DNA from 2 places in the Fusibacter sp. QWL-12 genome. Region 1 is predicted to be linked to the other one. Evidence: riboswitches for the same ligand, from Rfam matches in the RefSeq annotation. Region 1 holds a riboswitch; the other holds the start of a gene.
What was found. Region 1 has a riboswitch for cyclic di-GMP ahead of AC4PID_RS08895 (hypothetical protein). Riboswitches for the same ligand answer to the same signal wherever they lie in the genome.
Positions count from the first base shown of each region.

Region 2: it holds a riboswitch for cyclic di-GMP, as region 1 does, so the genes downstream of both, AC4PID_RS09450 (MSCRAMM family protein) here and AC4PID_RS08895 (hypothetical protein) in region 1, are expected to answer to the same signal.

Region 1 covers NZ_CM178745.1:1,794,894-1,805,257, forward strand. The annotation lists gene AC4PID_RS08860 (GNAT family N-acetyltransferase) at 1-251, opposite strand, end outside; gene AC4PID_RS08865 (WG repeat-containing protein) at 387-1,781, shown strand; gene AC4PID_RS08870 (putative metalloprotease CJM1_0395 family protein) at 1,861-2,439, shown strand; gene AC4PID_RS08875 (sensor domain-containing diguanylate cyclase) at 2,547-4,007, shown strand; gene AC4PID_RS08880 (hypothetical protein) at 4,111-4,602, shown strand; gene AC4PID_RS08885 (peptidoglycan-binding domain-containing protein) at 4,839-6,659, shown strand; gene AC4PID_RS08890 (diguanylate cyclase domain-containing protein) at 6,818-8,803, shown strand; cyclic di-GMP riboswitch class II at 9,209-9,293, shown strand; gene AC4PID_RS08895 (hypothetical protein) at 9,321-10,364, shown strand, end outside.
Region 2 covers NZ_CM178745.1:1,931,767-1,939,480, forward strand. The annotation lists gene AC4PID_RS09440 (sensor domain-containing protein) at 1-1,377, shown strand, start outside; gene AC4PID_RS09445 (MATE family efflux transporter) at 1,384-2,712, opposite strand; cyclic di-GMP riboswitch class II at 2,911-2,994, shown strand; gene AC4PID_RS09450 (MSCRAMM family protein) at 3,020-5,599, shown strand; gene AC4PID_RS09455 (extracellular solute-binding protein) at 5,803-7,233, shown strand; gene AC4PID_RS09460 (diguanylate cyclase) at 7,247-7,714, shown strand, end outside.

The DNA of each region.
Region 1 (10,364 bases):
CCAATGGAGACCTCGTCAAATGACACACTGGGTGGTAAAATTCTCAAGTAAGCTAAGATCTCTGGTCTGCTACTCTCATTGAGAATACGAGAATCATCATAAGCATACAGATGATAACAAACTTGATCCTTATAGTCGAGTTCAGGGTAAAGGCAGGCTTGCTCTATGATAAACACATTTACTCTTAGCGCAAGCAAATCATAAAGTGTTTCTGTAGAAAGTTCAGGAAAAGTTTTGAGTTCCCAATTCATAATTAACCTCCAAATTGAATTGACACTATTATATCATTATTGCTAGTGGTATGTTAAACTATTAGAAAATACCTTGTAAGGGTTCAGTTTAAAGAGGTTTATATAGAAAGTTATCAAGTAAAGGATGAGAGTTAAATGATCAGAATAAAAAGAATTAATAAAATTATGCTGTTGCTGTTTGTATTTTTATTAACCGCATGTGGCAATAAAGCAGTAACGCAACAAAATAACAATCCCCTATCAGGAGATGAACAAAGAAGCTCTGGCTGGTATGCTTTTGAGGATAAAAGTTCTGGATTATACGGATATAAGAACAAGTCTGGTGAGGTGGTTATCGAACCAACCTACCTAGAAGCGGAGGATTTTTACGGTGGTAGAGCCATTGTGAAGATGTTGGGGGATTCAACTGCGCCAACTTATGGTGTTTTAGCGGATGGTGTTTTTGGGATGATCGACCCTGATGGCAATTATGTGATAGAACCTAAAGGACTTTTAACACGTGTGGATACATGGCATTATTTATACGCAGAGCCAAGTGAGTTTTTTGGTGGCTATGGTCCTGATCTCAATAGCGTTATGAAGCGCTCATTAATAGATGGTGAAGGTAATTCGCATGGTGCAACTCAGTTTTATTACGTGATGCCAGTATCTGAACACGTGCTATTGGCTAACGATGGCAATAAGTCGTTGTTTATTGATGACGACGGGATGAAGATTGACCAATTCCCAGATTTTTATTTCCCAGTTACAGCAACTCTTATGGATGGCAAGATAATTGTTCGCCCTTTAGATGATTCGCAGAATCGCATTCACTGGATTTTGTCCGCTGACGGAGAAATTATAGATGAGATTAAGCTCAATGAAGGCATTGGTGAAGGCATTAGCTTTACCACAAACATTCTTTCACCTTACATTGGTACGTCCGTATTTTATCCAGAAATAAACCTTCAAAATTTGGATGCGCAATCAAAAATCAACCAAACCATTTTAGAGCTTGCTAAAGTTCATGAAGAGTTTGGCGCTGAGGAAGGTGCGATAATAGATTTAAATCAAGTGACGCAAATTGATTATAATCTTGAAGTTAACTTTAATTTAGGACTAATGGATAAAGTTTTAACCTATGACGTTTTAGGATACTGGTATGGCTTTGGTGCTGCTCATCCAAACAGTTTTCAAAATAGCTTTTATTTTGACTCTGAAACGGGAGATCAGTTGATTATTAGCGATTTGTTTAAAAATGATACTGAGTGGTTAGATGCATTAATTGCTTTAATCGACGATGCTTTTATGAGTAATAATGACATGTACTTGTTTATCGATCATCAAACGCCAAAAGACCAAAGACTAAAGACCTTTAAAGAGGCACATTTCGAAGTGGTATTAACAGAGCAAGGGTTAAAAGTGTACTATCCGGAATATGAAATTGCACCTTATGCAGCTGGATATCCAACCTTTGATATTCCATATTCAGATTTAGAACCTTTTTTCAATACTACAGGTAGGTTCTATCAGCTTTTGTTTAGCAAATAGTTTTTATGTGTGCTTGTTTGGGTATGAATTATCCGTATGAATTTTTTTGATTATAGAATAAATTGTGGATGTGAAAAATATGGTGATTAATTCTTCTAAAAACACCTTACTCGACAGTTATATTTCACTTGCAACTGAGAATACAAAAGAAAAATTCAAAACAAAAGATGTTAACTTGGTGAAAACCACGAGTCTTGATGACGCTAGCGTTAGAAAGGAGATCAAAAGGCTTGAACAGTGGGAAGCACATGTTATTTCACATGAAAAAATGCATCTTCTTTCATCAGGTGGATTAGCTGGAACGCCAAGCTACACGTACACTTATGGGCCGGATGGTAAGAAATACATCCAGGGTGGAGAAGTGAATTTTTACTTGCCTGCAGGACTTTCACTTGAGAGTGGTAAGGCAGCTGTTGCTAGACTCAAGGCAGCTGCATCAGCACCAACAGATCCTTCTCCATCAGATCAAAGGGCTTTGGCTATGGCAAGCGCAATAGAAAACTCTATTGATAATAAATTAATTTTAAAAAAAATCAAAGAGAGTTACGAAAAGTCAAAGGAATTTGGTGAGGCAGTTCATTCAAGTGGTAGAGAAAATAGTTCTATATTGTCTACGTTTAAATTTAATGAGATCAGTGGTTTTGAACTCTTTATATAAGACCTTACATTTTCTCAAGGTTTTATGTAATGTTTGACGGTTTTTAGACTTAATGATATTTTATATATGTACTTATTTATATCAAAGATTTAATATTTGGTGGTCTTATGTCTATTGATTTAAAAAAGCTGGAAAAATTGAATAGTGCAGATTTAGAAGTGATTGATCGATTGATTGCGATGCCAACCATCTTAGCCAATAAGAATAAAGTTGCGTATATCAATCCTCAGTTTCATAAGTTGTTTGGGTATGATTTGCAAACACTTAATGAACGTGGACTCGAAAAATTCATTCACCCCATACATAGAAATGGTTACGAGAAACTTTGTCATAAAGCTTTAGTGGGTGATGCATTTAATGAACAAAGCGAGCTGTGTGTTCTGCCTGCGTGTGGTAAAGAGTTTTGGGTTGAGCACAAAACACGTATTGTTAATTTTGAGGGGGAACCCTTTTTGTTATCTCATCTGATGGATATCTCTGAGAAAAAACGTGGCGAACGACATCTGTCAAAACTTCTCAAGCTTAGAGAATCTATGCTGGGAATCACACAGTCAGTTGTGCGTGCTGAAGGTGTTACTCAGATTTATAAGGATGTATTACGAAGTGTCGTATCCTGTATCGACAATGCAAAGCTCGGTTCGATTATGCTAAGAGATGGTGATTATTTAAAACCAGTTGCACAGATTGGATTTGATAATAGCCTGATGACCCACTTTAAATTAAAAACTGAAGACTTGTTTTTATATAGAGAAACCAAAGGTCGTCTAGACGAAATCGTGTTCATTAATAATTTAAGCAAATATGGTGACTTTTTTAAGTTTAAGACAGATGAAGGATCAGAGGCCTATATAAAATCTACATTGTCTGCACCAATATACATAAACGGTCGGTTTTTTGGCGCAGTAAATGTGGATTCAACTGAAACTGAGGCATTTGATCAAGACGATATAAAATTAATGGCATTTATAAAAAGCAACGTGGAAATCGCCCTTTCAAACCAGTTGCTATATGAAGAAAAAGCATTTTTGTCTAGATACGACGCCTTAACAAGCCTTTATAATAGACACTATTTTGACAATATGTTTGAGCACATCATCGATAAATCCAATCGATATGGCGAAAAGTTCAACCTGGTAGTATTCGATATCAACGACTTGAAGCGTATTAATGATGAGTTTGGACATATAGCAGGGGACGAGCTTCTTAAGTACTTTTCAAAGAGCTGTAGCTCTTTGATTCGAAAGAGCGATCTACTTGCGCGCTATGGCGGAGATGAGTTTGTTGGTATTTTTTATAATTGCTCTAAAGAAAAACTCAGAAAAAAAATCGACAGTCATCTAAAGGCACTTATGGAACAACCCTACTTGTTTGGGGGCAAACCATTCACATGTTCCTATAGCTACGGGATCTCCACCTATGGGGAAGATGGCACGACATTAAGTGAGCTTTTTAGGGTTGCTGATGACAGAATGTATCAAAACAAAATTCGATATAAATTGGGTTTTGATTTTTTAGATGTGTTTGATACCAGTGGCTATGGGATCAAAACTTTTACAGATAAACTCTAAAACTGAATCACATTGATTGAACCAGATTCGCATAAGCGTTTCTGGTTTTTTTATGAATATGTTATACTGTTTATGCGAGATTTATAAGTGAATGGGAGGCAGTATGGACACAAGTGTTTACAGCTATGGATTGATCACAATTGTTTGCTCAATGATTATTATGAGCGACTTAAGAAAGCGCGTTTTTAATAAAGAGGACATATTATATCGCGTCAAAAATAATAAAAAAAGAAAGTATGTATTTTATGCTTTAGGATTATCAATTCCAGCGATTATAATGTTTGCTGGTGTTTTGTTGAGTTACCATATTATTTTAAAAGTATTAATATTCATTATGAGTATTGAGATGGCGATTATATGGACCTATATTGAACTCGGTGATACTCTAATAACTAACAAATATGCAGGTAAAGTATGGTATGCGCAATTTGAGAAAGTTGAGAGTTATCAAATTTTACCTTTCAAAAATGAGTACTATCTTGCACTCAAAAGAAAAGAATCTAAAAAACAAGATATGGTACCGATTAATAAAGAGGATATAGAAGCGGTTCGTGGCATTATGGAGACTCTAAGTATTCCTTTTAAATCGGTATAAATACTTTGTAAATGATGGATCAAGTCTATGAACGCTGCCTTTTGGGGTAGCGTTTTGTTTTTCCACTGAATCGGTCGAAAGTTTACAAAATTGTACAAAATAATTGAGGTAAATTGAAAAAAAATTAACAAAATACTTTTGATATTTGGTACAATGAAAAGGAAGTGGTTTGACGATGTTTGACATAAGATTAACGAAATATCGCACATCACAAATTATAATAAAGGGGTAAATTTATGGAAAAGAAGATTAGTGCGTTGCTTTTAGTTGCAGTGATGATTTTAACCATGGTTGCATCCCCTGTGGCTAGCTTTGCCGCTTTAGATGCGACTACATCAGCGACAGCAACACCAACAACACCAACAACACCGACAACACCAACAACACCGACAACACCAACAACACCGACTACACCGACTACACCGACAGCTCCAGTAGAGCCTACTGTGACAGAAGAGGGATTTGCAATTCCTACTATCACAAGAGTTCTATACTTTGGAACAACTGGCGTTGATGTAGAATTACTTCAAAAGTACCTTATCAAATTAGGTCATGAAATTGAAGCAGACGGTATGTTTGGCAACATGACACTTAAAGCAGTAAAAGCATTCCAAACAAATGCTGGATTAACTGCTGACGGTTATGTTGGTAAAGCGACAAATAAAGCAATCTATGACGCAGCGGGTCAAACTGATGCGGTGACAACTGCTTCATTGGTTAATGATATTGAAGCATTCAAAGCTGGTATTGGATCAGAAGGAAAATGGATTGTTACAACACTTTCTGATTTGGTATCTGAAGATGAATTAGTTGTAGAGGGTACCTTCTTAAATGGTAAAAAAGACGCTACAACTGGTGAAGATGTAATTCAAAGAAAAATTGGCCTTTATACACAAGATGAAGACCATAATGTAACTGCAAGATTTACACTTACTGCACCGAAATTGACAATTAATAGCCCGAACATGAGATTACAAAGCGGAACATTCTACGGCGATGTTTATGTTAATGCAACTGGCTTTAACATGAAAGATTTTGTTATTGAGGGCAATCTTTACTATTTAACTCAAGAAGCAAAAGATACAGCAGCTATGGATGCAAAAAGCAGTGTAACTGGAGAAGTTGCATTAGTTGAAATCATCGAAGGTACTGACGTTGTGACTACAGCATCATTAACTTATGAAAATGATGTGTTTGCAAACAGCTTAGGTGCTGAAGGTACGTGGATTATCTCAACTTTAAAAGATATGACATTTGATTATGATCTTGTTTTAACTGGTGAATTCTTAAACAATAGGGGCGCTGTTCAAAGAAAAATCGCTCTTTATAGTCAAGATGAAGAACGTAACATCACACGTAAGTTCACGGTTACTGCTCCATCACTTACAATTGAAAGCCCGAACGCAAGAATTCAAGGTGGTATCTTCAAAGGAGACGTATACGTTTCAGTTGATAACTTCCAATTAGTTAAAGCTACAGTTGATGGTAATATCTATTTCACAACTCAATCGGCTAAAGATACATTTGTTATGGATGCGGATAGCTCTGTAACTGGTGAACAAATCTTAACTGAGTTAGATGCTGTCGTTTCACCATCACTTTTCAGAGATGAAGAAACACTTGTTAACAACCTTTCAAGCGAAGGTACTTGGATCATCTACGCTGGTAACGATGTGACAACAGATCAACCACTTTATTTAATGGGTGAGTTCACTTACAAAGATGTTGTACAAAGAAAAATCGCTTTATACAGCCAAGATGAAACAAGAAAAGTAACAAGAAGATTTACATTAACTGCACCAATGTTAGTTATCAAAAGTTCAAATGCTAGACTTGAAAAAGGTAACTTTGTTGGCGATTTATATGTAAATGCACCTAACTTCAAGCTTAATGTTGCTGAAGTAACTGGTAACATCTATGTTGGCCCATATGCAACAGGCTTTACAATGGTTAACACAATCGTTACTGGTAATGTTTACTATTCAAGCCAACGCGTTATGGATACTGCTGTAATTGATGATTTAACAACTGTATCTGGCGTTGTAGAAATACAATAACAGATCAAGTTTTTCAATATTTAACACTAAATGGAAGCGCACCTTTTAAGGTGCGCTTTTCTTTTTGAGAATGCAAGAATCCGCTAGTTGTTAAGGATTGTTAACACACTTAGCGCATGATATAATGTTGATAAATAACAACTATTAGGATGGTTCATATGAAGGAAAGCGATTTTATTGATCAGATCAGCCAATTAGAGCACAGTCCACAAGATCATATAAATCTTTTACTAAAGGAAATTGATTTTGATAGAGAACTTTCTAATGAAAATGAAGCCTTGCGTTTCTTTCTATTGGGTAGAGGGTACTTAATCACTGGTAAAAGTGACATGGCCATAAGCTTTTTAAACAAAGCGTTGTCTTATTATGCCACTATATATGACAAACTAGCTATGTTTTATTGCTACAGTAATATAGGGATTTCATACAGAGAAGAGAAGCAGTTTGATTTGGCTTTAAAGGCACTTAATAAATGCTATAATTTAGCCTTCGATCTAGATGATTTTTCGTATACCATCCAAACTTTGGTGCATATCGCCTCAGTTTATAGCTCACTTGATAACATACATAAGGCGATAGAGCTACTTGATAAAGCACTAGAGTATCGTGATAAATTAAAAAACAATAAAATTCTGGGAGATTTGTATAATAACTATGCTTTTGTATTACTTGGTATATCAGAGTATGAGCGAGCACTCGAATACTTTTTTCTTGCCTTTGAGGTGTATAAGGGTCTTTTTGGAACATCGTTTAGTACAAATGGTCTAATTGTTATTAGTAATATCGGTGAGACTTATGCCATGATGGGCGATTATGATCAGGCGATGATCTATCTCAATCAAGCATTAGAAAGTGCAATCGAACAGAATATTCGTTTTGTAGAGATGGACTGTCATAAAAATTTAGCGCTGACCTATGAAGCAAAGTCGATGTATAAAGAAGCTCTAGAGCATCAGAAGCTTTACTCTTATTTAAGAGAACAAGTTAGTGATGCTCAAAGTAAAGAAACGATAGATTATCTTAAACAGAAATTTGAGGATGAAGCTAAGAGAAGTGAAGAGGAAATTCACTTATTAAAAAATGTCGAGCTTAAAAACAAAACCATAGAATTAGAAAAGACGCTGAAAAACCTATCAAATATTGGACAGATTGGCCAGAGGTTAACTTCTTCAATGGACTTGGACCAGATTTATGAGATTTTAAGGCATTCGGTTTCAACTTTAATGAAGATTGACTTATTCGGAATTGCACTCTATATTCCTGAAGATCATCTGGTGAGTTTTAAGTATTTTGAAGAAGGTGGTTTAAAGCTACCATTAAAAGAAGTTGACGTTAATGATACGGTTTCTTTAGCGGCGTATTGCATTAAAAATCAAACAGATGTTTTTATCAGACATTTCGATACTGAATCTGAATTCTATTATCCACAAAGCTATTATATGGGACTTGGCAATAATAAAGACCAGAAGACACAGACGATCATATATACAAGACTAGTTAGTGAAAATAGATGTATTGGCGTATTAACCGTTCAAAATTATGATGTTGAGGCTTACTCGGATTCTGATTTTGAAGTTATTCGAGCGCTTGCATCCTATGTGGCCATCGCAATCTCAAATGCACAAAAGAAAAACATCATCATAGAAAAGGCCAATGAGCTTGAGTTTTTAAGTTATAATGATCCGTTAACTGGACTTTTAAACCGTAGAGCTTTTAGTCAAAGGATGAACAGTTTAATTAATAATCCTGTTTTTATGCCACTTGGATTAGTGATAGGTGATATGAACTATTTAAAAGAGATAAACGATCGATATGGCCACATGACCGGTGATCACTATTTGAAGGCAATTTCTGAGGTGATGAAAAAACATGCTGGCAATGCACCAGTTTACAGACTGGGCGGAGATGAGTTTGCCATCATTGTCGTGAATACGAAGCAAGAGGAGATGCAACAATTAGAGGATAAAATAAAGAGAACCTGTATAGAAACGGTATTATCTGCAGGAAGTTTGTCCATCTCGTTGGGCTATTATATTCAAAGTGAACCTTCTGAAATGTCAGATGACCTTTTTTCAAAAGCAGAATCGGCAATGTATGAAGAGAAAAAGAATTATCAAAGGCGTGAATACGTCAGAATAAAATAATTAACAAAAATTAAGGACCTGAACAAAAGTTTGGGTCTTTTTTTTATTTAAATGTGATGATATTATTATAAAATATGATTAAATTCAGAATTGTAATTATTTTCAATAAGTTAACATAAAATAATAATAACAATGATAATGAATTTCAATTGTCAAAAAAATAGCAATTAAACCCTAGCAACCGCAATATGTCTAGCTTTCGTGTGAAACGATTACAAAAATGAATAAAAATTAAAAAATATTGTTTTTTTAAATATATTGTGGGTATCTATCGAGTATCAAGTAGAAGGATAATTTAATACCTATAGAAACAAGTGGGGAAAATCACGAAGGAAGTAATGAAGTCTATTTTCAATCTGGGCACCTTAAATAGATGGAGCGAGTGGTGCAACCGACCCTTCCATTAATCGGAAAGGGAGCAATGAAGTATTTCTTGTAATCTGGGCACTTAAGAGATACGGAGCGAGTAGTGCAACCGACCTTTCTTTAAACAGTCGTTTAAAGAGAGGAGAACTATATGAAAAAAAGGATAAGTAATTTATATGTGTTTGCACTTTTAGCTTTATTGATCTTTGGAACGAGCTTAAGTGCATTCGCAGCAAGCGTAACGCCGACGTACAACAGTGGATCACATGATCCTGTGATTCCAGGATTTGAAACATTCAAAATTGATTCACCAAAATCTAATCATGATTACAACGATGTTGGTGGAGATTTACACATTGACGCATCATTCAATCATGGACCAAAATCACTTGACTGGAGTTCAAGCGAATTAATCTATTACGTATATGTTAAAGCTGGTAGAGGCGGAAACTTATACTATTATGATGGTGGATCATTTGGCGATACAAATCTAGTTGCTCCTGGTGGCAAAGACATCAGTCATGTAACCTTCTACTACATGAAAACGGAACCAACTACAGAGCCAACAACAGAACCAACAACAGAACCAACAACAGAACCAACAACAGAACCAACAACAGAACCAACAACAGAACCAACAACAGAACCAACAACAGAACCAACAACTGAGCCGACTACAGAACCAACAACAGAACCAACAACTGAGCCGACTACAGAACCAACAACAGAACCAACAACAGAACCAACAACTGAGCCGACTACAGAACCAACAACAGAACCAACAACTGAGCCGACTACAGAGCCAACAACTGAGCCGACTACAGAGCCAACAACAGAACCAACAACTGAGCCGACTACAGAACCAACAACAGAACCAACAACTGAGCCGACTACAGAACCAACAACAGAACCAACAACTGAGCCGACTACAGAGCCAACAACAGAACCAACAACAGAACCAACAACAGAACCAACAACTGAAACACCTACATTACCAACGGAACCTCCTACACTTCCTACTGAAGTACCTACAACAGAGGCAACTGAGGAAATTCCAACAGAACCAACTCCACTTGGACCAGCAACTGAACCATTTAACTTTGATAGTATCTATGACAATATGGAGCCAACACCTGAAGAAATAATTGTTGAAGAAGTACCTCTTGGTAGTGCTTTACCACAAACAGGACAATTA
Region 2 (7,714 bases), 140 kb from region 1:
TTTGATATGATTTGGAATGATTCTTTAATTCAAGATCAAAAGTCAGGAAAACCAATAGTCGTATCATTTGGCATCGATATCACTGCTGAGAAGGAGAATGAAAGGAAGGCTTTTGAACATGCCTACACTGATTCGCTAACTAAGCTAGGAAATAGAGTGGTTTTTGAACAGTTTGTGCAGAACTTGATTGAGAAAGGCCAAGGCTTTACGGTTTATTATTTAGATATTGATAACTTTAGAAACATCAATGACTATTATGGTCACAAATACGGTGATTTGTTTCTCCATGCATTTTCAGAACGATTAAAAACGCATTTTTCAAAATATGGTTTATTTAGATGGTGCGGAGACGAGTTTATGATCGTAAATGAAGACACCTCAATCCATGGAATAAATCAAGTTATAGCAATCATTACAAATGAGCTAACACAACCTTGGCAGTACGAAATGGTGGATTATAATCCCACAGTTAGTGTGGGGATAGTGAAATACCCTGAGGACTGTAAGACCATTGAAGAGATCTACAAAAATATAGATCTGAGCTTACATCACTCAAAAAATAAAGGCATCTCAAATGTAAGTGTTTATCATCCAAACTATCAAAAGGATTTTGAAAATAGAGTTGAAATTGAAAAATTAATCCATGATGCGATTCAAATGAATGCGTTTGAACTTAATTTTCAGCCGATTTATCACCTTGATACCAAAACTGTTCGTGCCATAGAGATACTCATCAGATGGAAAGATAAAACGATTAAGGTATCTGCTGGGGAGTGGATCGCTATCGCTGAAGAAACAGAGCAGATACTGAAAGTGGATCAGTGGGTAATTAAAACGACCTTTGAGTTTGTTCAAAATAACTTGAAAGGTAAGGACGTCATTACAACCATTAATATTTCATCGAAAACGCTTTTATCTGATATTTTCATAGAGTTTGTGAGAAAAGCAAAGACAGAATTTGATATTCTACCTAACACTATCGAGTTTGAACTAACAGAACACTCTTTAATAGATGACCTTAACAATAGCTTGAAACAGGTTAATGACCTAAAAGCATTAGGCTTTAAAATCGCACTTGACGACTTTGGGACAAGATACTCATCATTGAATTATCTGAGTCATATGCCATTTGATAGTCTAAAGATTGACAAATCCTATGTTGATAAAATTGTCAATCAACCAAGAGATTTAATAATTGTTAAGCAAATCGTTCATCTATGCAATCAGCTAAATATCGTAACAATTGCAGAAGGAATAGAAAGCATTGAACAGCTAGAGCTCCTACAAGAGATAAAATGTGATTTTGGTCAGGGGTATTTATTCTCAAAACCAGTGGATGAGAAAGGCATATTAACGCTCTTAGAAGTGAAAACATAAGAGGTGTTATTTCGTGTAGTGATGGGTAATTCCCATACAGATCAGCGCACCAATCCAGGCTGTAACGACAACACCCCACCAAATACCAATAAGCCCAAGCTTAAAAAATGTTCCCAGTAAAGGAAATAAAATGATAGGTAGCATCAATTGCCTCAATAAGCCGATCCATACGGCAAATTGAGGCTTTTTTATTGCCTGAAGAATAGATAAGCCAATGTTCAGAATAATATAAGCATTGAACGCAAGAAACTCTATCCGAAGGTATCTAGCACCTTCGAAAATAACGTTTGAATCACTATTGAATAATCGAATGAGTTGGGAGGCAAAAGGATAGATGATCAACATGCCAATTGTCATAATCAAGATGCCAATTTTAAGGCTTTCATGATAGGTTTGTCTAATTCTTTCATGATTACCAGCACCAAAATTTTGACCAGCAATTGTGAGTGCAGAAGTGTTTAGACCTATAGCAGGTAATAATGCAATTTGCTCAATCCTAACGGCAACGCCATACCCTGCAATCGCAGTATCATCGCCATGTAGATAGATGAAGTAATTAATAACATAAATGCCAAGTGCAATCGTAATCATATTGAGTGAAGCTGGTATGCCTTGAGATAAAATGCTTTTAATTGTTTTAAACTGAATCAAGTTGAACTCTATTCGCCTTAAACCCAATAGCTTACGACATTTTAGCGCAAGATAAAAGTTCCCTGTCAATTGTACGATCACCGTAGCAAGTGCAACGCCAAATGTCCCCATTTTAGGAAGTCCAAATGGACCAAAGATAAATAGTGGATCTAGAATGATATTCATGATAAATCCAATAATGAGGAAATTTCTGTATGGCTTTGTTAGACCTCTAGATGAAAGTAAGGCGTTGAAGGCGGAATTAAGTCCAAAGAACAAAGTACCAGCATAAATCCCTCTCAGATATTGCACCCCTTTACCAAGTGTGTCTCCAGTTGCACCTAAAGCAGATAGTAAGATGGGTGAAAGCACAATTCCTGAAATAGAAAAAAGGATACTTACGATAAAGGTTAGAAAGATGCCATTTGCTGAGAGGACTCGTACTTCCTCTTCATTTTTTTTTCCTGCAGCGATAGAAAGAAGTGCAGAAAGACCAGTACTAATCCCTGCAGTTATAGCAATCAGCATAAAAAAGACTGAAAAGGATAAGGACATACCTGCAAGTGATGACGTACTTAGCTTGCCCGCATAAAACGTATCAACTACATTAAACATCGTGTTGAAAAACATGCCAATACTCACGGGGATCGCCATGGTTAAAATTTGTTTTTTTATATTACCCTTCGTATAATCCTCTGGAACCATTTGCACCTCTTTATCAATTAAGGTTTTCTTAGTTATAAGGTATAATACCCAAAATGGGCCAGCACTATCAGCTTGACAGATACAACTGTGGTCTTAACTGGAGCCGGTTTGCATAATTTATGTTATGTCACGCATATGTCACACAGATGTCCTACTTATGTCACGTTGTGAGGGTATACATCTACCAGAGGTATAAAGAACTTGAAAAGAAGTGATGAAGTGCATTTTTTATGTGGGCACTTTAAATGCATGGAACTTATAGTGCAACCGGCTTTTCTTAAAACGATGTTTTAAGAAAGGGGTAATTATGAAAGCGAGGTTTAAACGCTATCTAGCGATAGCAATGACGGTTCTTATCATCGTATCTATGATCCCAACAGTGTTTGCTGCTACAAATGGCGAAGTTGTAGAAGGTAATAACCCTGACAAGGATCATGACATTCTTAATTCAGATTCAGGCAGTATTTATCTAGATGTATCAGACTATAACTGTGTAAAGTTTGACGAAGTTATAGTCGAAGGTAAATCATATGATTACGGATTTGGATCTGTTGTTTTTACTAAAGTTGATGTCGATGAGCCAGATGGAGTGGATAAAGACCCTAAACCACCTAAACCACAAAATTGGTCTTGGACATCTACTTCACCGATCAGCTATTTCTTTATAAAAACGGGGAATTTCAAACCTGATAAAGCGCCTTATTATATTGAGGGTCAAGAAAATCAAACCGCTTATCTTTTTAATATAGGTGGTGCAACCAGTGGAGAGTTTGTCATTCCAACGCAACAAGGAATTAGCCACTTCTTCGTCTTTACAAAGACACCTGACAAGGGCACGATTAAAGTGCTGAAAACGCTATCAGGTGATCCACCACCTACTAGTGCAACGTTTACATTTGAGCTTTATGAAGACAAAGAGCCACTTGGAAGTCCTATAGATACAATTACCATCACGGGTGCAAATGAGGGCTACTTTAAAGATGTAAAATTTGGCAACTATATCGTGAAAGAGGTAAGTATTCCTGATAAGTACCATGTAACTACAAATGATCAAGAAGTTACAGTTGTATTAAATAATCTTTCGCCAACTGTCACCTTTAATAATGAATATACAGAGAAATATACAATTTCAGTTAAAAAAATCATTACAGGAGATACACCACCAGAAGGAATTGAATTTACTTTTAATTTAATTGATGTGAGCAGTGATAAAATTCTACAAACAGCAAAAATTAAAGAAAATGAAGTCTTTAATTTTGATCCTGTACCAGCAGGACAATATAAAATTGAAGAGGTTAATTTACCAGATGGGTTTACAGCAGTGACTGAAAATCCAAGCGCTGTGTCAGTAGATGGACGCAACCCTAGTCCGCTAATTACTTTCACTAACAATTATGAAAAAGATAAGTTTAATATCCGATTGATTAAAGTGGTTTTGGGCTCGCCTGAAACACAACAAATATTCAAATTCCAATTATGGCGTGTTAACACTGAAGGGCCTGATACCCTAATGGAAGAAAAGAATATTTTAGGAGCAGGCACGATTACCTTCTCAAGTGTCGATGCTGGTGAGTACTATATACGTGAGGTATTGGGATCGACTGACTATGAGCTTATGAACGACAACGATATCCCTGTAATCGTTGGACCAGATGTAAATACAGTAGTTCCAACCTTTACAAATGCCTATTTAACTTATCCTATTGAAGTGAGAAAAGTTCTATCTGAGGATTCTGACACGCCACCAGATCCAGATGTAGAGTTCACATTTGATTTGTATAATAAACTTGATCTCACAACCATCCTTCAAACTTTGACTCTAAAAGTAGGGGAAAGCAAATCGTTTGATGCTGTCCCTCAAGGTGATTATGTGGTTGTAGAGCGTAAAGAAAATATGCCAGAAGGCTTTGAACAAGTGGCTGAGCCTGGGGAAGAGGACAAAGAAATCACAGTAGGTCCACTCACTCAAAATGAACCACTTACTTTCATCAACAAGTTTACGAGACTGTATGAAATCTATGTTTCTAAAGAACTATATGATGAAAACCCTGAGTACAGAAACTTAATTGGACCGACAGCTGTTTTACCATCGTTTGAGTTCAAGCTTTATAACACAAGTGAACCGGATGTGGTAATAGAGACTATTATGGTTCAGGCTTGGAGTGTTGGTAAGTTTAGTCCAGTTCCTGCAGGAAACTATAAAGTTATCGAGTCGAAAACGAACAGTAGCTATGAGCTTTACGTAGGTGATGGTTCGCCAGAAGAGCCATTTGATCTCAATGAAGATTTTAAATCAAAACGACTTCTGTTTGTAAATCGATTCGTTCAAAACTATGATATAGAAGTTGAAAAAACACTTGTTGGCGGCAATGCAAACACGGTGTTCACTTTCAGATTATTCGAGGTTGAAAACCCAGAATACCTTCAAGAAATTCAAATTGTGGGTTCTGGCAAGGCGTCGTTTGATCCAGTACCTGCAGGTGAGTACTATGTAAAAGAGGTTACCGTTAGTGGTTATGTTCTTGAAACGCCTAATGACGTGGAAGCTGTCGTTAATAGTGATTTCCCAAGTATTACTGTCAGCTTTAGAAATCGATATGAAGAGACTACTGAAACTGAGACGATTACTGAAACGACTTTACCAACAGAAACCACGCTTCCTACTGAAACGACTCTGCCTACTGAGACAACGACAGAACCTACGGTGGATGTCACTGTAGAATCAGTTCCATTAGGACCAGCTGAAGAAACTGAAGAAATTACTGATATCGTACCACTTGGACCTGCTTTACCACAGACAGGTCAAGTTGGACCAGAGGTATATTATGGCATCGGTAGTTTGGTTTCATTACTTGGTATTTATATGAAGAAAAACAGTAAAAAATAAGGGTAAAAGAGTATAGAATTTGAAAAATTGCGTTACAAGTGAAAAGGAAGGGCTATTTCCCTTCCTTTTTCCTTTTCCAAATGATACTCTAGGAGAGAATAATAAAAATACTTCAAATTTAACAATTTTACTAAAACATTTCTGGGTATATAAATAGCTAATCTACTTTTCACAGTTGAAAATTGATAAGAATAGAGGTAATGATGATGAAGAAAAAAGGTATAGGCTTAGTTGTCCTCTTATTAATGCTACTGACAATTTTAACAGCTTGCGCTCAGTCTAATAATAAGAATCCACTGGACCCAGAAAAACCGATTACAGTGACCATTTGGCATTATTATAACAGTAGTACTAAAGAAAAATTTGATGCTTTGGTAAATACATTCAATGAAACCATTGGTCTTGAAGAGGGAATTGTTATCGACGCGCAAAGCCAAGGAGATGTTAACCAATTGGCAAATGCGGTGTTTGATGCAGCAAATCAAGCAATCGGCTCTTCTCCGATGCCAGACATTTTCGCATCCTATCCAGACAATGCTTATCGTGTCAGTCAGATTGTACCTTTGATCCCGCTTGCAAGCTATTTCACAGAAGAGGAGCTAAAATTATATCGAAGTGAATTTTTAGAAGAAGGCAAATTTGTCACTGATAACACTTATTATATTTTACCGATAGCAAAATCAAGTGAAAATTTATACATCAATCAAACAAACTGGGAACCATTTGCGACTGAAAATGGTTTGTCGGAACTAGATTTACAGACTTGGGAAGGGCTCTATCGCGTTTCCAAGCTTTATTATGAGCAGACCGGTAAAAGCTTTTTTGGATTCGATGCTACTGCGAATTTTATGATGGCCGCAGCTATGCAAATGGGTGAAGAAATTTTCACGTATAATGAAGATGGTAGTGCGAAACTGACTTTATCGAAGGAAAAAGCAAAATTGATTTGGGATTACTATTATGTACCATATATCAACGGTTATTATGCAAAGACAGGTCGTTTTAGTTCCGATGATGCAAAGACGGGAACTGTAATTGCTTATACAGGATCGACAGCTGGTGCTGGCTATTTTCCTACAGAGGTTACTAAAGAAGATCAAACGGTGTATAAAATCGAGCCTCTGGTATTGCCATATCCTTATTTTGAATCGGGAGATAAGATTGCCATCCAGCAGGGTGCAGGGATGTGTATCAGTAAAAGTGACTATGCACATGAGTACGCTGCTTCATTGTTCTTAAAATGGTTGACAAGTCCTGAACAAAATATTGATTTTGCTGTATCTACTGGGTATTTTCCAGTTCAAAATAGCGCGATTGATTCAGATAAACTTATCGAAGCATCTGACAAAGCGGAAAGAACAAATCCGGCAATCCATCAATCCATTGCTTCAAGTATCAAGATGTTTGACACCTACACCCTTTATAACAGCAAGCCGTTTAACGGCAGCTATGACATGCGTGTCTTTTTAGATGCAGATCTACTGGATAAGGTAACAAATGATATCACCACGCTGGATAAACGAGTGGCGGCTGGTGAAAGTAGAGAAAAAGTAATAAGAGAGCTTATTTCTGAAACTAACTTTGACAGTTGGTACAATCATCTTTTGACAGAAGCAGAGCTCATCATGAAATAATCGGAGACTATTTATGATCAAGTGGCAAAAAAAATCGATCCTGTCGAGATTGTCTATGATGACCTTAGTGATCGTGTTATCTCAGACCATCTTACTGGTTGCTTTATTGGTTTTTGGGGGCGTTTTTAATCAAGCGGAGTTAAATGCCTACCAAACCTTCTACGACAAGGTCAATAACAGGCGGGATTATCTACAAAGAGAGATGAAAAATAGATGGACGAATATCAGTCCTTATCTTATGACGATTCGAAAAGCCGTTTCTGAAAATCCAGACAATCATGACGCCTTTTTTGAAGCATCAATAGATGAGTTAATTTTAATGCTTAGAACCAACCAAGTTACTGGTGCGTTTATTATTTTAAACGAGTCAAGAGTTCAAGATTTTAGATACCCATCGCTCTATATTAGAGACTATGATCCACTTGCAAATGGTTATACGGATGACGATTTGTATATGGTCAATGGCCCTTCTGACCTTGCT